DNA from 3 places in the Corynebacterium sp. H128 genome. Region 3 is predicted to be linked to each of the others. Evidence: predicted binding sites of a transcription regulator. Region 3 holds the regulator's gene; each other region holds the start of a gene.
The links. The regulator LexA, encoded in region 3, represses DNA repair genes until DNA is damaged. The targets are predictions, from matches to a motif close to CGAACANNTGTTCG.

Region 1 (5,884 bases), 170 kb from region 3:
ACCTCCACCGACAAGCAGGGCTGACAGCGCGGTGCCGGCCATGATTTTAGAGACAGTTGTTCTGGGCTGAGCGGTCATGAGACCACTGTAACCGGTGTGGTTGACTGTAAGCCATGGCTATCGATCCCGCCGAACTGCGTACGTGTTTGAAAGTCCTGGAGCAGGCCGGCTCTTTGGACGCTACAGACGAGGATTCGCTGACGCTGCAACGGGCGGTGGCGAAGCTGTTTAAGCAGGTGAAGAAGCGGCGTCGTGAAGCAGCGAAGCAAGCCCGGCGGGAGGCAGATGCGGCGGTGCTTTCCACAACCGCAACCGCGAACCCCGCGCGTATCGACGACGAAACCGCCGGCCTGCTCGTCCGCCCCGTGGGCGCAGCACCTGTTGCCTTAGAACGCGGCGCGGTGGCAACACCACAGGGTTGGGCGGGGGCGCTCTACCGTCCGCAGAACTGCTACGTGTGCAAGCAGCCCTACACATTGGTAGATTCCTTCCACCACCAGTTGTGCCCCGAGTGCGCGGCTGATAACCGTGCCCGCCGCGATGCCCGGGTCGACCTGAGGGGGCGACGTGCGCTGCTGACCGGAGGCCGAGCGAAAATCGGCATGTACATCGCTTTGAAGCTGCTTCGCGACGGCGCGGACGTCACCATCACGACGCGTTTCCCGCGCGATGCGGTGCGTCGCTTTTCTGCAGTGGGCGACTCGGATGAATGGCTGTCACGTCTGCACGTGGTGGGTATTGATCTTCGTAACCCGGTTGCCGTCGCCGACCTCGCAGATAACGTTGCTGCCGCCGGGCCTTTGGACATTTTGATCAACAACGCAGCCCAAACCGTGCGGCGCTCCCCTGGCGCCTATTCGAGTCTGGTGGACGCGGAAGCCGAGCCGCTAACTGAGGCACAGCGTGGCGTGGACCTGCAGGCCTTAGGCGCCTCCGCGGATCTGCACCCGGCCGCGCTGGTCGGTGGCTCGGAAGGTCCTGGCTTTGCACGACCTGGCCGTGCAGGACCTGGTTTTGCTGGGCAGCTGGCGGAGTTGGCGATGCTCGGGGGCTCCTCCTCCCCAGCCCGCGTAGCCGACGGCACTGCGGTGGATGCTGGCGGTCTGATCCCCGACTTGGTGTCCCACAATTCCTGGGTAGCCACGGTGGGCGAGGTCGATCCGCTGGAGCTGCTAGAGGTGCAGCTGTGCAACCAAACCGCCCCGTTCATTCTGATCAACAGACTGCGCCCTGCATTAGAAGCCTCGACTTTTAGACGCAAGTACGTAGTGAATGTTTCCGCCATGGAAGGTGTCTTCGGGCGGGGCTATAAGGGGCCGGGACACCCGCACACCAACATGGCCAAAGCCGCATTGAACATGCTGACGCGGACAGCTGCGGGGGAACTTTTCGAGCATGGCATCCTCATGACTGCCGTCGACACGGGCTGGATTACCGACGAAAGACCGCACTCCACCAAGTCACGGCTGGCGGAGGAAGGATTCCACGCTCCCCTAGACTTAGTCGACGGTGCAGCTCGGGTGTACGATCCGATTGTGCAAGGTGAAAACGGCGTCGACCTCTATGGCTGCTTCTTGAAGGATTACAGGCCACATCAATGGTAACTATTAGACCCGCCACTGCAGCCGATGTTCCGGACGTCGCTGCGCTCATGGCAGCTTCCTTTTCCGCCGACGATGCGATTACCCGGTATTTCAAAGGCCTTCCCGGAATCGGTACCGCGCAGCACGAATCCGCGTTGGCAAAGCTCTTCGCGCAACAGCTGAGCATTGAATACCTCCCCTTAGGGCGCGTGGATCTTGCCTATGAGAATTCCGAGCTGCTCGGCGCTGGCTGCTGGTATCCGCCCGATGCGCCAAGCCCAACTGTGCGGGACTATTTCCGGATGTTTGGTCGGCACGCTCCCCTGATAATGGCCCGGGAGTGCTACGCGGACATGTTCACACCGCGGCAACCGCATTGGTACTTATACACGCTGGCAGTGGCACCGGCTGCCCAGGGGCGCGGCGTGGGTTCGGCGTTGCTGTCCCACGGCCTCGCGCGTGCCGACGACGCGGACATGCCTTGCTATTTGGAGGCAACAACGCCCGATTCCCAGCGGCTTTATGAGCGTTGGGGGTTTGTAGCGCAAAGAGAAATCCCCACTCCTGGCGCGCAGCCAAATGAAGTGGGGATGTGCCGAAACGCTAGTTAGTGCTGCTCGTTCGGGTCGTTATCGGCGTCTTCTTTAGTCTTATGAACCGTACCTGGCTTGTGATCAGGTGCAGCGTAGATTGAGTACACCTTGAGCTCCTCGGTGCCTTCATTAACCACGTTGTGCCACTTGCCGGCAGGGACAAAAATAGCCCAGTCGTCTTCAACGACCTGGTCAATATCGAGGCTATCTGCGGAGTCGCCAATCATGACATGGCCCTTACCGGCCTCTACGCGCAGGAACTGGTCATGATCGTCGTGAACCTCTGCCCCGATCTCGCCGCCTGCCGGTATGTTCATCACGGTCATCTGGAGGAACTTGCCGGTCCACAGCGTGTCGCGGAAGTTCTCGTTGTCCGTGGTGGCTTTCTCGATATCTAAGACGTATGGGTGCGGGCCGTGATCCTGCAACAAATCGGACATCTGGTTTCCTCCTGTGTGAGATGGATTCTTTAACTACCAGTGTAGGTAAAACTGCTGAGACTTGTGCCGTTCGAACATATGTGCGTATTGCTTGTGGTCTGTGTCCGGTGGTGAATTTACAATTAGAGCTATGAAGAGTTTCGAACAGATTGCCGAGGTGATCGATGCTGGCGTATGCGGCCAGCTCGAGGTCCTCGCGATGCTGGAAACTCATGGTTGCGGACCGGACCACCTGAAGAATCTACTGCTCTCCCTAAGACAGTTGCAGCGACTAACCGAGCTGACCAGCATCAGATTGCTGCGGGAACTAGAACAACGCTCCGGCTTTCATCCAAATTCCCGAAACAGTCGCAACAAGATGATCCACGCGGGCAGATTCAGCCGTGGCGAGCTGCGGGACCTCACCCGCCTCAGCGCCGAGCTTTTCGACGCCCCGGCCGCCCTCACCCATCCCGACGGCAAACAGGCAACAATGCCGGCAACCCGTTCTGGGATGGCTGCTGGCGCTTTTGGGGTAGCTTCAGCCATGGAGATCGCTCGTGTACTGGACCAAGTACCCGCGAACACGCCAGCCGAAACGCTGGCATGGGTGGAAGGTACCTTGGCGGAGATAGCAACACAGCTAGCCCCGGAAGACCTCCGCAAGGCAGGGCTGAAAATCCTGCAGGGTCTGAACGCCGATGATGAACCAGCCGACGCGGAACGGCAACGGAAACGCGACGCTACCTTGTCCGGCCAAGGCGCAAACCTGATGTCGGGACTCAAAGTGACAGCCACTCCCGAATTGGATGCCCTATTGCGCAGACTGTTCGCAGACTACGGTGGCCCGGGCGATCTTCTGCCCACAGGCGAAAAGGACGCAGATACCCGCACAGCCGGTCAACGCCGACACGATGCACTCGTAGCGGCCTTGGCACATGCACTGCACCGCAATGGCCCGATGCCGCCGACCCGGGGCTGTAGCACAGTGGTTGCGACGATGACTATGGAGCAGCTGCGTGCAGCAGCGGGGATAGTTCCTAGCGACGTGGGAACCATGCTGCCCGTCCGCGATCTCCTGCGCCTCGGCGCAGACAAGAACGCCTTCCTCGCGATCCTGGACGAAGACACAGGAAACCTCATCGAACTTGGGCGCAGCAAGCGCGTGGCTGATATCTATGCCTATCTTGGGCTTGTCGCAGCCCAAGGCGGAGACATGACACCAGGATCGGACCTACCAGCAGCACTGTGCGAAATGCATCATCTAACAGCGTGGCGCTTCGGAGGCAAAACCAGTGGCGAGAACTTGATGCTGGTAGGCCACCGCACCCACCGGAACATCGACGATGAAAAATCCAACCCCGACAAATGGTGGACCTTCTGTTCGGACAGCGGCCAAATGTTATGGCGCCCGCCGCGCGGACAATCCCCCGGGCGGGAAGCACAAGCGAACTTCAATCCCAGTACCTGGTTCAACCCGGGACAGGCACTAAGATTCGGGCTGCACACCCCTGCTGCGGTTCCGCCATTCCAGCATGCTGCCTAAGCTACTCGGAGGCGTGCTCGTCAAAAGCTCGCAAAATGCGTTCCGCAGCGAGGGTCGGGGTGATCTTGCCCGTGCGCAACTGCTGCTCGACATCAGTGCGTGCTGCCACTACTTCTCTGTTGGTAGTCAGTCTTTGCAACAGCGTCTCATGCACCATCGACCACATCCAACCAACCTGCTGCTCACGCCGCCGCTTATCGAACTCCCCGGCCTCACGCATCACACGGTTGTGCTCCAGAATGTGCTCCCAGAACTCATCAATGCCACTGTGATCAACCGCGGACATCGTCATTGTCGGCGGGTGCCAAAGCTCCTTCTCACTCCGAACCATCCGCAGCGCTGCCTGCAACTCCCGGGCAGCTCGCTTCGCGTGTTTGACGTTCGGACCATCAGCCTTGTTGATCGCAACGATTTCCGCCATCTCCAACACCCCCTTCTTGATGCCCTGGAGCTGGTCACCAGCCCCAGCAAGCGCCAAGAAGGCAAACACATCCACCATCTGCGACACAGCCACCTCAGACTGTCCCACGCCCACGGTTTCAACGATGATCACGTCATAGCCCGCTGCCTCAAACACCACCATCGATTCCCGCGTCGCCTTAGCCACACCGCCGAGCGTGCCAGCAGAAGGCGAAGGTCGAATAAACGCATTATCCTCCGCAGACAACTTCGACATGCGGGTCTTATCGCCAAGAATCGAGCCGCGTGTCTTAGTAGACGAGGGGTCGATCGCCAGCACCGCCACCTTGTGACCCTTGGCAATCAGCTTCATACCGAGGGCCTCAATGGTCGTCGACTTGCCCACACCCGGAACACCGGTCAGCCCTACCCGCAACGCGTTCCCGGAATGCGGCAGCAACCGAACCAGCAGTTCCTGAGCCAACACCCGATGAGCAGGGGCGGTAGATTCCAACAGCGTCACCGCCCGGGCGATCTGCGTGCGGTCTCCAGCGCGGACGGCGTCGTAAAGCTTATCGACGTCGATACGCTGGCGCGCCCGCTTGACCATCTCCGGGGCGACCGCCGTCTGCGAGCCGAGATCAGTACCGGCGGTGGTGGTCAACGAGCCAAGCGAGTGCTCGAGAAAGCCGTTATCCACGGTGAATCCACTCCTAAAGTGCTTGCTAAATAGCGCAGACGGCGTACCAGCCTCACCTGAAGCTTGTACGCCGCCCTTGGGGAAAACTTAAGCGTCGACCTTCAGATCGAAGCCAAGATTCGCTGACAGCTTAGTCAGCATGTCGATCGCAGAGTCCGCGATGACCGTACCCGGAGGGTAGATCGCCGCGGCACCCATGTCATAAAGCTCCTGGAAATCTCCCGGAGGGATAACGCCACCGACAATGATCATGATGTCCTCACGACCCAGCTTTGCCAGCTCCTCCTTCAGCGCAGGCACCAGAGTCAGGTGACCGGCCGCGAGGGAGGATACGCCCACGACGTGAACGTCCGCGTCGACGGCACTGCGTGCCGCTTCCGCAGGGGTCTGGAACAGCGGTCCGACATCCACATCCATGCCGAGGTCGGCGTATGCGGAAGCGATAACCTTCTGACCGCGGTCATGGCCATCCTGGCCCATCTTGGCGATGAAGATACGCGGACGGCGACCTTCCTCAGCCTCAAAGGCATCAGCCATTGCGATCGCCTTGGTGACGTTAGACACCTCGCCTTCCTTTCCGACCTCGTCCTTGTACACGCCGGACAGGGTCTTGATCTCAGCCTCGTGGCGACCGAAGACCTTCT
Region 2 (5,884 bases), on a different contig from region 3:
CCGCCTCCCATAATGCCTGCCGACGATCCACACCAAAGCAATCCAGGGCACCGGCTTTGGCTAGGGATTCCATGTGAGAAACACTCAAGTGTGCGCGGCGGGAGAGGTCCGCAATCGAGCTCAGGGGAGCCTGGTTCCGGGCGTCGATAATGCGCTGCGCAGCCTCCGCACCCAGCCCGCGCACCAGATTCAGACCAAGCCGGATCGCGCCCTGTGGACAGTCTGCCTCAACCCCAGATTCCGCGACTGAGACCGGCAGGATGCGCACACCATGGCGGCGTGCATCCTGAATCAGAGACTGTGGCGAGTAAAACCCCATTGGTTGGGCACGCAACAGCCCCACACAGAATTCTGCTGGGTAGTAATACTTGAACCAAGCCGAAAAGAATACGAGGCTGGCAAAGGATTGGGAGTGCGATTCCGGGAAACCGTAGGCGGCGAAGGCCACCATCTTGTTCCACAAGTTGTCTGCTATCTCACCCACGATGCCATTGTTTTCCCGCAGCCCCGTGAAGAATCGCTCCTTGAGGGCCGCCATTTTCGCCGGAGAGCGTTTCGAGCCCATCGCACGGCGCAGGGCATCTGCTTCCGCCCCGGAAAACCCGGCGGCATCCCGCGCCATCTGCATGAGCTGCTCCTGAAAAAGCGGTATCCCCAGCGTTTTGCGCAGGGCGGGCTCCAGGCAGGGATGGTCGAAGCTAACCGGATCCTGACCGTTACGCCTGCGAATGTACGGGTGCACCGAACCGCCCTGGATCGGGCCGGGACGAATCAGGGCAACCTCCACCACGAGATCAAAGAAGTTACGGGGTTTGAGCCGAGGCAGCGTAGACAATTGCGCGCGCGATTCCACCTGGAACACGCCCACAGCATCCGCACGAGAGAGCATCTCATAGATGTTGGTATCGGTGAGGTCCAGCTCCCAAAGTCGCACCTTCTGCCCGCGATGTTCCTGCACCAAATCCATCATGTGATGCAGCGCCTCGAGCATGCCCAACCCCAGCAGATCAAATTTCACCAGCCCTGCGGAAGCGCAGTCATCCTTATCCCACTGCACGACCGAGCGGCCTGCCATGCGTGCCCATTCCACTGGCACGACATCTGCGATTGGTCGATCGCAGATCACCATTCCTCCAGAGTGAATGCCCAAGTGTCGTGGTTGCCCTTTAAAGCGGGCTGCCAACTCGAGTACGCGCTCCGGAGGTTCCGCGCTTCCCCGCGACCAGGCATCACAACTGCCCTGTGGGTATCCGAGGGCCCTGCCCGCATCACGGATCGCCCCCTTCGTGCGGTAGGTGATCACGTTTGCCACCTGAGCAGCGTTATCGCGCCCATACTTGTCATAGACATACTGGATTACTTCCTCGCGCCGACCGGATTCGATATCAATATCGATGTCTGGCGGCCCATCGCGATCCGGGGAAAGAAAGCGCTCAAAGAGCAAACCCGCCTGGATCGGCTCTACTGCGGTAATACCGAGGGCGAAGCACACAGCAGAGTTCGCAGCCGAACCGCGGCCCTGGCACAAGATATTGGCACCTCGGCAAAAATCCACCAGGTCCATAACAATGAGGAAATAGCCGGGGAAGTCCAGCTGCTCGATTACTGACAGCTCGTAATCGATCTGCTGCTGGGCCCGATGCCGCACCTCCGCAGAACGCCCTGCATAGCGCTCGACATAGCGCTCCTTGGTGATCTGCCGCAGCCAACTCATTTCAGAATGCCCGGGAGGAACATCCCAGTGCGGCAGGTTCGGGGCAATAAGGTCCAGCGTGAAGGCGCATTCAGCAGCGAGCACCACAGTGTGCTCGATCAGATCATGCGCATCCGGTAGCGCTTTCTTCAGCGAATCGGCGCTCCGCAGCCAGGTGCCTCCCATTGGATGCAACTGTGGTTCGGCGCTTCCCAGATCAAGACGCAAGTTCAGGGCGTTCTTGGCTGCAGCTAAACGCGCATCGGGAGCTGTTGCGGCGTTCGGGACACAAGAAACGATTCCCGGTAGTCCCCAGTTCGCTTGCATCTCACGCAGCTCAGCGAGCCGGTCTGCGTCTTCCGGAATCAACTGCACCTGATGCTCCAGCACAATGTTTTCAGCTCCGAATACCGCTAGTAAGCGTTCAATCGCCGGAAACCACCGGTGATCTACCAGAATCACCCAATGTGCAGCATGTACTCCCAGTTCCTCAAGCATCGGATAATGGGTGTCTTCTTTAGTTCCGCCAGCCATTCGCGCCATCGAAATAACCCGGGATAGTCGACGGTAGCCCTCGGGGGTGCGGGCGAGCACTGTGAGCGGGGCGTCGATAAGCGATAGCTCGGCACCAAAAACTGTTTCAATCCCAGCCGTGGCGGCAGCTTCAGCGAACTTCACGGCCCCATAGAAGCCGTCTCGATCCAACACTCCTAACGCGGGCATGCCTAGCTCCGCTGCCTTAGCAACGAGGTCTGTCGGTTCTGAGGCGCCGACCAAAAAGTTGTATGAGCTATGTGCGTGCAACTCGGCGAAGCAATTTCGTACAGGCGTTGCAATATTCTCCGCAGCAGGCGTTTCCAGATGCAGCACAGATACCGGTGTTTCCACCCGACGGCCGCTGAGGATTCTTTCCAACTTAGACCAGCTCAGCGGGCGCCCATTGAAGCCAACCGGACCGCCATTCCATTCCACGGCATCAGAGTAGCTAAATTAGAACACATGTTCCACCCCAAAGCTCAAGCCTGGCATTTTTGTGATTAGGATCACTTTTTAACCATACTCGCTGCTCAAGGCAGGCAATCCACTCAAGGACAGACCAAGCTTTCTAGACCAAGCTGTACATCTAAGGGGCGCATTGCTAGGGTTTTGAACAGCAATATAGAAAGCTCTGTCTAGAAAAGGATCATGTCATGAAATTCCGTCGCACCGCAGCCCTCGGGCTGGCCACCATCCTCGCCGCTACCTCCCTCACCGCCTGTGGCCGGGGAGCTTCCGACGAAAACACTATTAAGATCGGCACCACCGAATCAGATATGGGCTACTGGCAGGTATTCGAAGACGAGGCTGAGAAGGCCGGAATTGAATTAGACACCACCCAGTTCGCCGATTACAGCACTCCAAACCGCGCGCTCTCCGAAGGCGAAATCGATGTGAATCTCTTCCAGCATCTGAAGTTCCTCTCCGAATACAATACCGGCGCGAATGACACCCTAGTGCCGATCGGTTCCACTCAGATCGTGCCACTGGCACTGTACTGGAAGGATCACAGCAGCCTCGACGGTATCGAGGGGCAGGAAGTTGCTCTTCCCAACGATCCCTCCAACCAGGGGCGCGCAATCAACGTCCTGGTACAGGCGGGATTAGTAAAGCTCAAGCAGGAAGGACTGGTCACTCCGACCCCAGCAGATGTTGATGAAGCTGCCTCCAAGGTCAAGATCACCCCGATCGACTCCGCACAGACCCCTGCGGTCTACGGTGAAGGCAAGCCAGCCGTAATCAACAACACCTTCCTAGAGCGCGCAGGCATCGACCCTACCCTCGCAGTGTTCAAGGACGATCCGAACTCGACCGAGGCTGAGCCATACATCAACGCCCTGGTGGTTCGCGCAGAGGATGTAAATAATGAGAAGATCGCTAAGCTCGTCGATGTTTACCACACCCCAGCTGTCCAAGAGGCCCTCGCAAAGGACTCCCAGGGCACTTCGGTAGCGGTCAAGCGCCCCCAGGAAGAGCTCAAGGCTATCCTGGATCGACTGCAGGCTTCCTCCAAATAACTCCCAAGGATCAATACCCAGTGTCTAACGCTACGCGCCCCGGAACTCGCATCCAGTTCCGGGATATCACCAAAGTCTTCCGCACAGATAAGAAGACCCTGCACGCCATCGACGGCGTCACCTTGACCGTCGAGCCTGGCGAGATCATCGGCATCATCGGCTACTCCGGCGCGGGTAAATCCACGCTGGTGCGGCTGATCAACGGTCTCGAAACCGCGACCAGTGGTGAGCTGCTTCTCGACGACCTGAACATCGTCGGCATGCCCGAAAAGAAGCTCCGCGCCACCCGCCGCGATATCGGAATGATCTTCCAGCAGTTCAACCTGTTTTCCTCTCGCACCGCCGCCGGCAACGTGGCCTACCCGCTCGAGCTGGCCGGTATGCCCAAGGCCGAACGGGACAAGCGCGTAGCGGAACTGCTGGACTTTGTCGGACTGGGCGACAAAGCCAAGCACTACCCCGAGCAGCTTTCAGGTGGGCAAAAGCAGCGTGTGGGCATCGCCCGCGCACTGGCAACCCAACCTAAGCTGCTGCTAGCGGACGAAGCTACCTCGGCGCTCGACCCGGAAACCACACACGACGTACTCGAACTACTGCGTCGAGTGAACAAGGAATTCGGTATCACCATCGTGGTGATTACTCACGAAATGGATGTAGTCCGCTCCATCGGAGACAAAGTCGCCGTCATGGAGTCCGGCAAGGTGGTTGAGTACGGCACTGTCCATGAGGTGTTCTCCAATCCGCAGACCCCCGTAGCTCAGCGCTTCGTGGCTACTTCCCTGCGCAATACCCCAGACCTAGTGGAAGCCGACGAGCTCCTCCGGCGCCCGGGGCGAATCTTCACGATCAACCTCACTGAGGAGACTGGCTTTTTCGCCGCGTCGGCGGACGCGACCAAGGCCGGCGTCAACATCAATATCGTGCACGGTGGCATCACCACCCTGCAGCACCATTCCTTCGGAAAGGTCACCGTACAGCTCACCGGACCCGAAGACGCTGTTGAGCGCTTCTACCAGTCCGTATCCGCCAACGCAGAGGTCGAGGAGATCAAGCGATGACCGAAACTATCCTCGCAGCAAACTGGGATCGCCTCGGCGACCAATTCGTAGAATCCATCTGGGACACCCTCTACATGGTGTCGATCACGATGGTCGTCGGCGGCCTTTTGGGACTTGCCTTGGGCATCTTGCTGTACACCACTCGCTCCGGCAGCATCCTGCACAATAAGGGGCTGTACACGGTGCTGAACATTCTGGTGAACTTTGTCCGGCCGATCCCCTTCATCATCCTCATCGCTTTCATCGGCCCAGTGACCAAAGCGATGATCGGTTCGACCATCGGCATCGATGCCGCTGTGTTTGTCATGTCAGTTGCGGCTACCTTCGGCGTGGCCCGAATCGTCGAGCAGAACCTCGTGGCTATCGACCCAGGTGTAATTGAAGCCGCGCGGGCAATGGGCGCGTCCCCTTGGCTCATCATCCGCACTGTGATCATCCCGGAGGCGCTCGGCCCGTTGATCCTCGGCTATACCTTCATCTTCATCGCGGTAGTAGATATGTCCGCGATGGCCGGTTACATCGGTGGCGGCGGCTTGGGCGACTTCGCGATTGTGTACGGCTACCGCTCCTATGACCCAGAGGTCACCTTGGCAGCAACCGCAGTGATCATCGTGATCGTCCAGATCGCCCAGCTCCTCGGCAACTGGTTGTCCAAGAAGATCATGCGTCGCTAGTCTAAGTCCCGCAGTAGGTCACGTACCCCGAAGCGGCCGCTTGGTAGTCCTGCTCAGGCTTGGTGAATGGATCAGAAAGCACTTCCTGCAGCGCCAAATATGGCGCAAGGTCACCGGCTAGGGCAGCGTCTAGCGCGCGCTGCACTACCTCATTACGCGGGATGACCTGCGGGTTTTTCCCAGGCATCGTAGCGTGGGCCAGGGTGTGATCCGGCTGTTCAAGAGCGAGTCGCTCAAACCACTTGTTGATCTCGCTGGGATCCGACGTACCCAGCTTCTCCGCCCACACCTCCAACAATGCGGCGCGGAAGGCTGGCTCAAAGTCGATCTCTTCCTCCAGACACTCCGCCAGGCGCATTAGGTTCCACTGCATCATCGCGGGCTGACGCCCATAGGCATAACGCT
Region 3 (5,884 bases):
CGATAAGCCAGTTCCTTTCGCCTCTATGATGCATGAGGACAATCCAGCACTGGGCGTTCGCGGTTTGCGCATCGCCCGCAAGAACGAGGAAATGTTGAATCGTCAGCTGGATGCGATTGCGCTTGCCTCGCAGCAGGCCGGCCGCTCCGCCGATGCTCCTACCTGGGTGATGGCCCCTATGGTTGCCACTGCCTACGAAGCGAAATGGTTCGCTGGCCTGTGTCGGGAGCGTGGTCTGACTGCGGGGGCGATGATCGAAGTCCCAGCTGCCGCACTGATGGCAGATAAGCTGTTGCCGCATCTTGACTTCGTTTCTATCGGCACCAACGATCTCACCCAGTACACAATGGCAGCGGATCGACTCTCCCCAGAACTGGCCTACCTCACCGACCCATGGCAGCCGGCAGTGCTGCGGTTGATCCAACATACCTGTGAGGTGGCGAAGGTGACGCAGACTCCGGTTGGTGTTTGTGGTGAAGCAGCGGCTGATCCGCACCTTGCCTGCGTGCTCACCGGTTTGGGTGTCTCTTCGCTGTCTGCTGCAGCTACTTCTGTCGCTGGCGTTGGTGCGCAGCTGGCGGAAACCGACTTGGAGGTATGTGAAGCAGCGGCGAAAATTGCGCTTGATGCTTCGGGTGCCCAAGAGGCCAGAGCAGCGGTTGCGGAGCTCCTCGCAGGTTAAAGCTCGCGCACGCTGACGTGTTCCGGCGCTAGGACATCTGGGGTCGGGACAGCGCGTTGGGCGTCGCCTATCGGTGCGTTTGCGTAGGCCAGCGCCGAGGTCAGGGCGGCGACGGGGTCCTTCTCCACGTCTTTGAGCAGCGCGCCCGCAAGGGCGGCGTCTATCCAAGGCAGCCACTGCTTACCGGGTGTGCCACTGTAGGCGCCTGCGTATCGACGCCCACGGGAAAACAATTCAAAGTCGCCCCGATCCCAGCACATGAGGATGTGGGGGACTTCGGCGTCGAGAAGCGTGGTGAACCATTCATCGACGCTGGAGCGCTCAGTCACGCTGGTGCCATCAATGACCAGGAAGTCTGGCTTGGTGGTGTATACCTGCCGCAATACCGCATGTAAAGCCTGATTCGAGGTGGAGACGGCAATTTTGGTGTTGCGATGGTACAGGCGCAAGGCGCGAATAATATCTACGTACCAGGTGGCATCGGCAATGTCCGGTAGCACGCCCGCTAGGACAACCCATTCGGCTGTTTCTGCCTGCGTCACGCACAAGTCGCGCAGCATGGCCAGCTGGGCAACGTTGAGGCGCATCGGGGGATCGACGAACTGCAGTAGTTGTCCATCCGGCGCATCGATCAGGTAGCGCACTGGCACGGGGCCTGGGACATCCACTAGGTCGAACGGTAGGCCAAACAGCTGCAGCATTCGGCTGAATTGGCTCACTTCCGGGGCGGGGGCGATCACGGAGGTTTCCGCGCCGGCACAATACAGGGCCTGAGCAACGTTGACGCCACCGCCGGCGGGTACGATCGCAACCTCGGTCAGCTTGTTGACCTCTGTCCACGACAGCTCAGATTGCAGGTGGGAGGTCCGGAACAATTCGGGGGTCGTGGCAACGGTAAGGATCATGATGCGATGATTACCTGAATTTCGCGTTCACGCAAGGCATCGACGAAAGATTGTGGGGCCCCGGAATCCGTAATCACAACGTCGATGTCGTCGATTCCCGCGAAACTGACCAAATAATCATTACCCAACTTGGTGGAGTCACACAGCACAACTACTTGCTGCGCGTTGGTGATCATTGCCCGCTTGACCGCGGCTTCTTGGGAGTCTGCAGTAGACAGTCCGTGATCGAGGGTGAGTGCGTTTGTGCCGATGAAAGCGACATCGGCGCGCATGAGAGCGAGGGTGCGTAGCGCAGTATCGCCGACGACTGCCTGGGTGATCGCACGTACTGTGCCGCCGAGAAGTTGAACTTCATCGATGCCTGAATTAGCTAGATTCAGCGCAATGGAGAGGCAGTTGGTAACGATTGACCAATGGCGCGCACTGGGATGATCCACAATGAGTTCAGCGAGCGCGGATACCGTCGTACCGGCATCAAGAAAAATTCCCCCGTTGCGGGAGGGGAGGAAATCGAGCGCGGTGCGGGAAATGGCGGTTTTGGCGCTAGAGGCAGACTTGTAGCGAGTGTCCAGGCTGAACTCTGTAGTTAGAAAGCTCTGTGTAGCTACAGCGCCACCGTGCACGCGGTGAATAATGCCGTCTTGAGCCAGTACGGCGAGATCGCGACGCACAGTTTCCGCAGTGACATCAAACCGTTGTGCTAACTCGGTCACGTTGACGCGGCCCTCGATAGCAGTCAGCGAGGCTATCTGGCGTCGGCGCTCTTCTGCATACAAAATGGGACTCCTTGGTTGGGGGTGAACACGTGAAGCGGGATATCACGTGTCCCGCGGCTTCGTCTGGGGTGTGACGAAACACGTTGCAAACTCCATATAGTGTCCCACAAAACCAATGTCCGATCGGGCGTACCGGACATATCCCACAGTGAAGAGCTCCGTCTGACCCCCTAAACGTGGTTAAAAACCGGTCACGTTGGTGGGGTTAACCGCATTAAGGCTTGCTTAAGGGGTGTAATGCCTGCATATTACAGCTTTCGTAGCACGGAGACGACCTTGCCCATGATCTGCGCGGTTTCGCCGGGGATAGGTGCGAACGCATCGTTGTGAGGTAGCAGCCAGATGCCGGTGGAGTCTCGATGGAACTCTTTAACCGTTGCTTCTCCATCGAGCATCGCAGCGACGAATTCACCCTCTTCGGCAACGGGCTGGGAACGGACGACCACCCAGTCGCCGTCTAGGATGCCTGCATCCTTCATGGATAGTCCCACTACCTGCAACATGAAAAGCTCGCCGTCCCCGACGATTTCTGCAGGAAGGGGGAAGTAATCCTCGACGTTTTGCTCCGCCAAAATCGGGTTACCGGCGGCGATGCTCCCTACGACAGGAATGAAATGGGCGGGGGAAGCAGACTCTGGCTTGTCGGCCTTAGCTGACTTGGAGCCAGGCTTTGGCCCCGCCTTTGGCTTATCCATGCCCGGCATGATGCGGACATCCACTGCGCGGGGCTTGTTGGGGTCGCGCCGCAAGTAGCCCTTTTCCTCGAGTTGACGCAACTGATAAGCCACGGAAGAAGTCGACTGCAAGTCGACGGCATCGCCAATCTCGCGGATGCTTGGTGGATAGCCGCGCAACACCACTGCATCGCGGATTACTTCAAGGATGCGGCGTTGCCGGTCTGTGAGCTTGGGTTGCGGGGAGTTGCGCTTAGTGGGGGCCATGTCTGTTTAATCTCCTGCGAATCTTTGGGGCGAATAGACGAACGTGTTCGAAAACGTGCGAAATTGCATGCAGCCCCAGTGTTCTAGAGCTAGTTCGATCATAACAAGAAAAGTCCGGGTAGCACAGCTTTCCTGGCGGGAAATACTGAACAATTTCGAAAATATGGGCCAAAGCTAGACATTCGAACATAACCGTGCTAAAAATCGAACATAGCAACTAAATTCGAACATGTGAACGAGGTCTAAGAGTTGCTGTCCGAACCCTTCACTAGCTTTTAGACCACAACACCTCAACTTTTTAAAAGGAACCGCTATGACCATGATCTCAGCACGCACAGCAAATTACTCACCGCAGCGCTCTTTGGGTGGTGGGGTAGTACCGCCAGCAGCAACATGGAACGGAGAGTACTCTCGCCCCGGCGTCCAGGTTCGTACTCGCTACACCGTCCAACACCGGGCGACCTGCGCTTCACATGCTGACCATCCGCGGACGTCACCTCGGGATATGCGACGTGCAAAGAGACAGGAGTCTCTTGCTCAGATTGCTTTGGGGGGAATCTTAGGGTTGGCCGCGGTGATCGGCATGGTTATGGCGGAACCGGCCGTGGAACAGCCCTATACGGAAACTACTGTTGCTACCCAGTTGGCAACTGTCCAGGCCAAGTAGCGCCTCTAAGTTCGAATTCTGAAGAAGTGCTGGCTAGGATTGTTGACGCACGCTTCCGGCTTACTGGCGTGTGAAGCAAAATGATCACCTATCTGGGCTGGAGTGCACTGTGTATTGTCCGTTTTGCCACAACAACAACTCGCGCGTGATTGATTCGCGTGTGATTGACGCCGGGGCTGCTATTCGGAGACGGCGCGAGTGCGCCAATTGCGAGGGACGCTTCACTACAGTGGAAAAGGCCGTCCTTCTGGTGATCAAAAGGAATGGCGTCACAGAACCCTTCAGCCGCGAAAAAGTTATCCTCGGTGTTCGACGTGCCTGCCAGGGGCGCGACGTCTCCGATGACGCGCTGAAGCGACTCGCCCAAGAAGTCGAAGAATCAGTACGTAGCCATGGCAGCAGCCAAATCAACGCAAACGATATCGGATTGGCGATACTGGAACCACTGCGTGAACTCGACGAGGTGGCCTATTTGCGCTTTGCCTCGGTGTACAAATCCTTTGATAGCGCTGACGATTTCGAATCCGAGATCCGGTTGATGCGCCGTAGAGCGCGGCAGGAAGACTAGCGAAGCACAGTCGCACCAGCGCTGCTCAGCGCAACTTCATGATGGCCTTCTCGATGCGTCTTGGGGATACGGGATGAGCGGTTCCCAGTTGTTGAGCGAAGAGGCTCACCCGCAACTCCTGCAGCATCCAAGAGATATCCTTGGCCTCTTTAGTTTTATCGCGACCAATAGGAAGAGCCGCCAGCTTCTTGGCAAGCTGGGCTTCGCACTGCGCGACTTGTTCCTGCAGCATGGCATCCCGATCCGGGTCCCGATCCATGTCATCGAGTCGCTGAAGCATCGCCTTCATGTAGCGTGGCAGATGCTTGAGCCTGGCAACACCATGAACGCTCAGTGCGTTCTGTGGCAAGAGGAAAGCAAGCTGGGCCCGCATGTCATCGATCGCTTCGCCAGTCCATCCTGCGATTTCCTCATCGACGCTGATGAAATCCACGAGTGCAGGCGCTAGTGCGACGATCTGTTGTCGTACCCGGCCCGGAACCTCAGGCTTGATCGTAGCAACCAGTTGCTCGAACTCTTCTGGAGAGCGCACTGGGCCCCCGTGCTCAAACATCAAATCGCGTACCGCGGCTACGCGCGCATCATCAATCAGCCCGGGAAGTTGCCCGTGCGGATAGTTGTCTACAGCCACGCGTTGTTTGAGCGGCAGTCCGTTCGCCATGTTCTTGCCTGGTACCGGAATTTCGCGCAGTAGGAGAGTAAGCGTGGAGGTAATCATTGCCCGTTGCGCGTCTGCCTCGGTTGGCATCGCTTCGATAGCTACGCCCTGCTTAGTTACCACTAGCGCCGGGTAAGCGACGACGTTCTGGCCGTCGATACGCGTCACTACTTGGTCGGCGATTGTGCCGTGTTCGGTGGTGCTCCACTTCGCCGCTGGTGGTGCGACTTGCTGGCCCCGACGCGCTGCTTTACTGACAGAATTGCGGATTTTGCCAGCGCATCGCTGTTTGAGCTCGGAAAGATTCTTGTCTGAATCAATGATCGTGCCGCGCTTATCGACGGCAGCGAACGTCATCCGCAGATGCGCAGGCAATTTCGATTCGCTGAAATCTCCCGGGTTGATACCCACCGCGCCGAAGCCACGGAGAATCTCCGCGAGCTGCGTCGCAATTCTTCCAAAATAGGGTTTGAGTTCAGGCAGCGCCCTAGCCGCGAAGTCTGGTGCCGGGATCACAGTGCGGCGCAGCGGCTTCGGCAGGGAACGAATGAGTTCTGTGAGCAGCTCTAGGCGCAGTCCGGGGACTAGCCAGTCAAAACCCTCCGGGCTGACACCGGCGAGCAGTGGCACCGGGATCTTCACTGTGACGCCGTCGAAGGGATGGCCGGGTTCAAAGTGGTATTCCAG

Region 1: a site for LexA is predicted at 2,688-2,701, ahead of WG915_RS01320 (DUF222 domain-containing protein). Genes of this name have one in related genera too.
Region 2: a site for LexA is predicted at 2,686-2,699, ahead of WG915_RS06685 (error-prone DNA polymerase). Genes of this name have one in related genera too.

The regions. Positions count from the first base shown of each region.
Region 1 is NZ_JBBHKW010000001.1:279,379-285,262, reverse strand. It holds gene WG915_RS01340 (DUF5129 domain-containing protein) at 1-78, opposite strand, end outside; gene WG915_RS01335 (SDR family NAD(P)-dependent oxidoreductase) at 114-1,604, shown strand; gene WG915_RS01330 (GNAT family N-acetyltransferase) at 1,598-2,194, shown strand; gene WG915_RS01325 (cupin domain-containing protein) at 2,191-2,616, opposite strand; gene WG915_RS01320 (DUF222 domain-containing protein) at 2,747-4,141, shown strand; gene meaB (methylmalonyl Co-A mutase-associated GTPase MeaB) at 4,143-5,240, opposite strand; gene scpA (methylmalonyl-CoA mutase) at 5,328-5,884, opposite strand, start outside.
Region 2 is NZ_JBBHKW010000006.1:9,542-15,425, reverse strand. It holds gene WG915_RS06685 (error-prone DNA polymerase) at 1-2,665, opposite strand, end outside; gene WG915_RS06680 (MetQ/NlpA family ABC transporter substrate-binding protein) at 2,884-3,747, shown strand; gene WG915_RS06675 (methionine ABC transporter ATP-binding protein) at 3,744-4,805, shown strand; gene WG915_RS06670 (methionine ABC transporter permease) at 4,802-5,479, shown strand; gene WG915_RS06665 (protein adenylyltransferase SelO family protein) at 5,481-5,884, opposite strand, start outside.
Region 3 is NZ_JBBHKW010000001.1:111,821-117,704, forward strand. It holds gene ptsP (phosphoenolpyruvate--protein phosphotransferase) at 1-682, shown strand, start outside; gene WG915_RS00495 (hypothetical protein) at 679-1,587, opposite strand; gene WG915_RS00500 (DeoR/GlpR family DNA-binding transcription regulator) at 1,584-2,363, opposite strand; gene lexA (transcriptional repressor LexA) at 2,612-3,304, opposite strand; gene WG915_RS00510 (hypothetical protein) at 3,618-3,971, shown strand; gene nrdR (transcriptional regulator NrdR) at 4,081-4,539, shown strand; gene hrpA (ATP-dependent RNA helicase HrpA) at 4,565-5,884, opposite strand, start outside.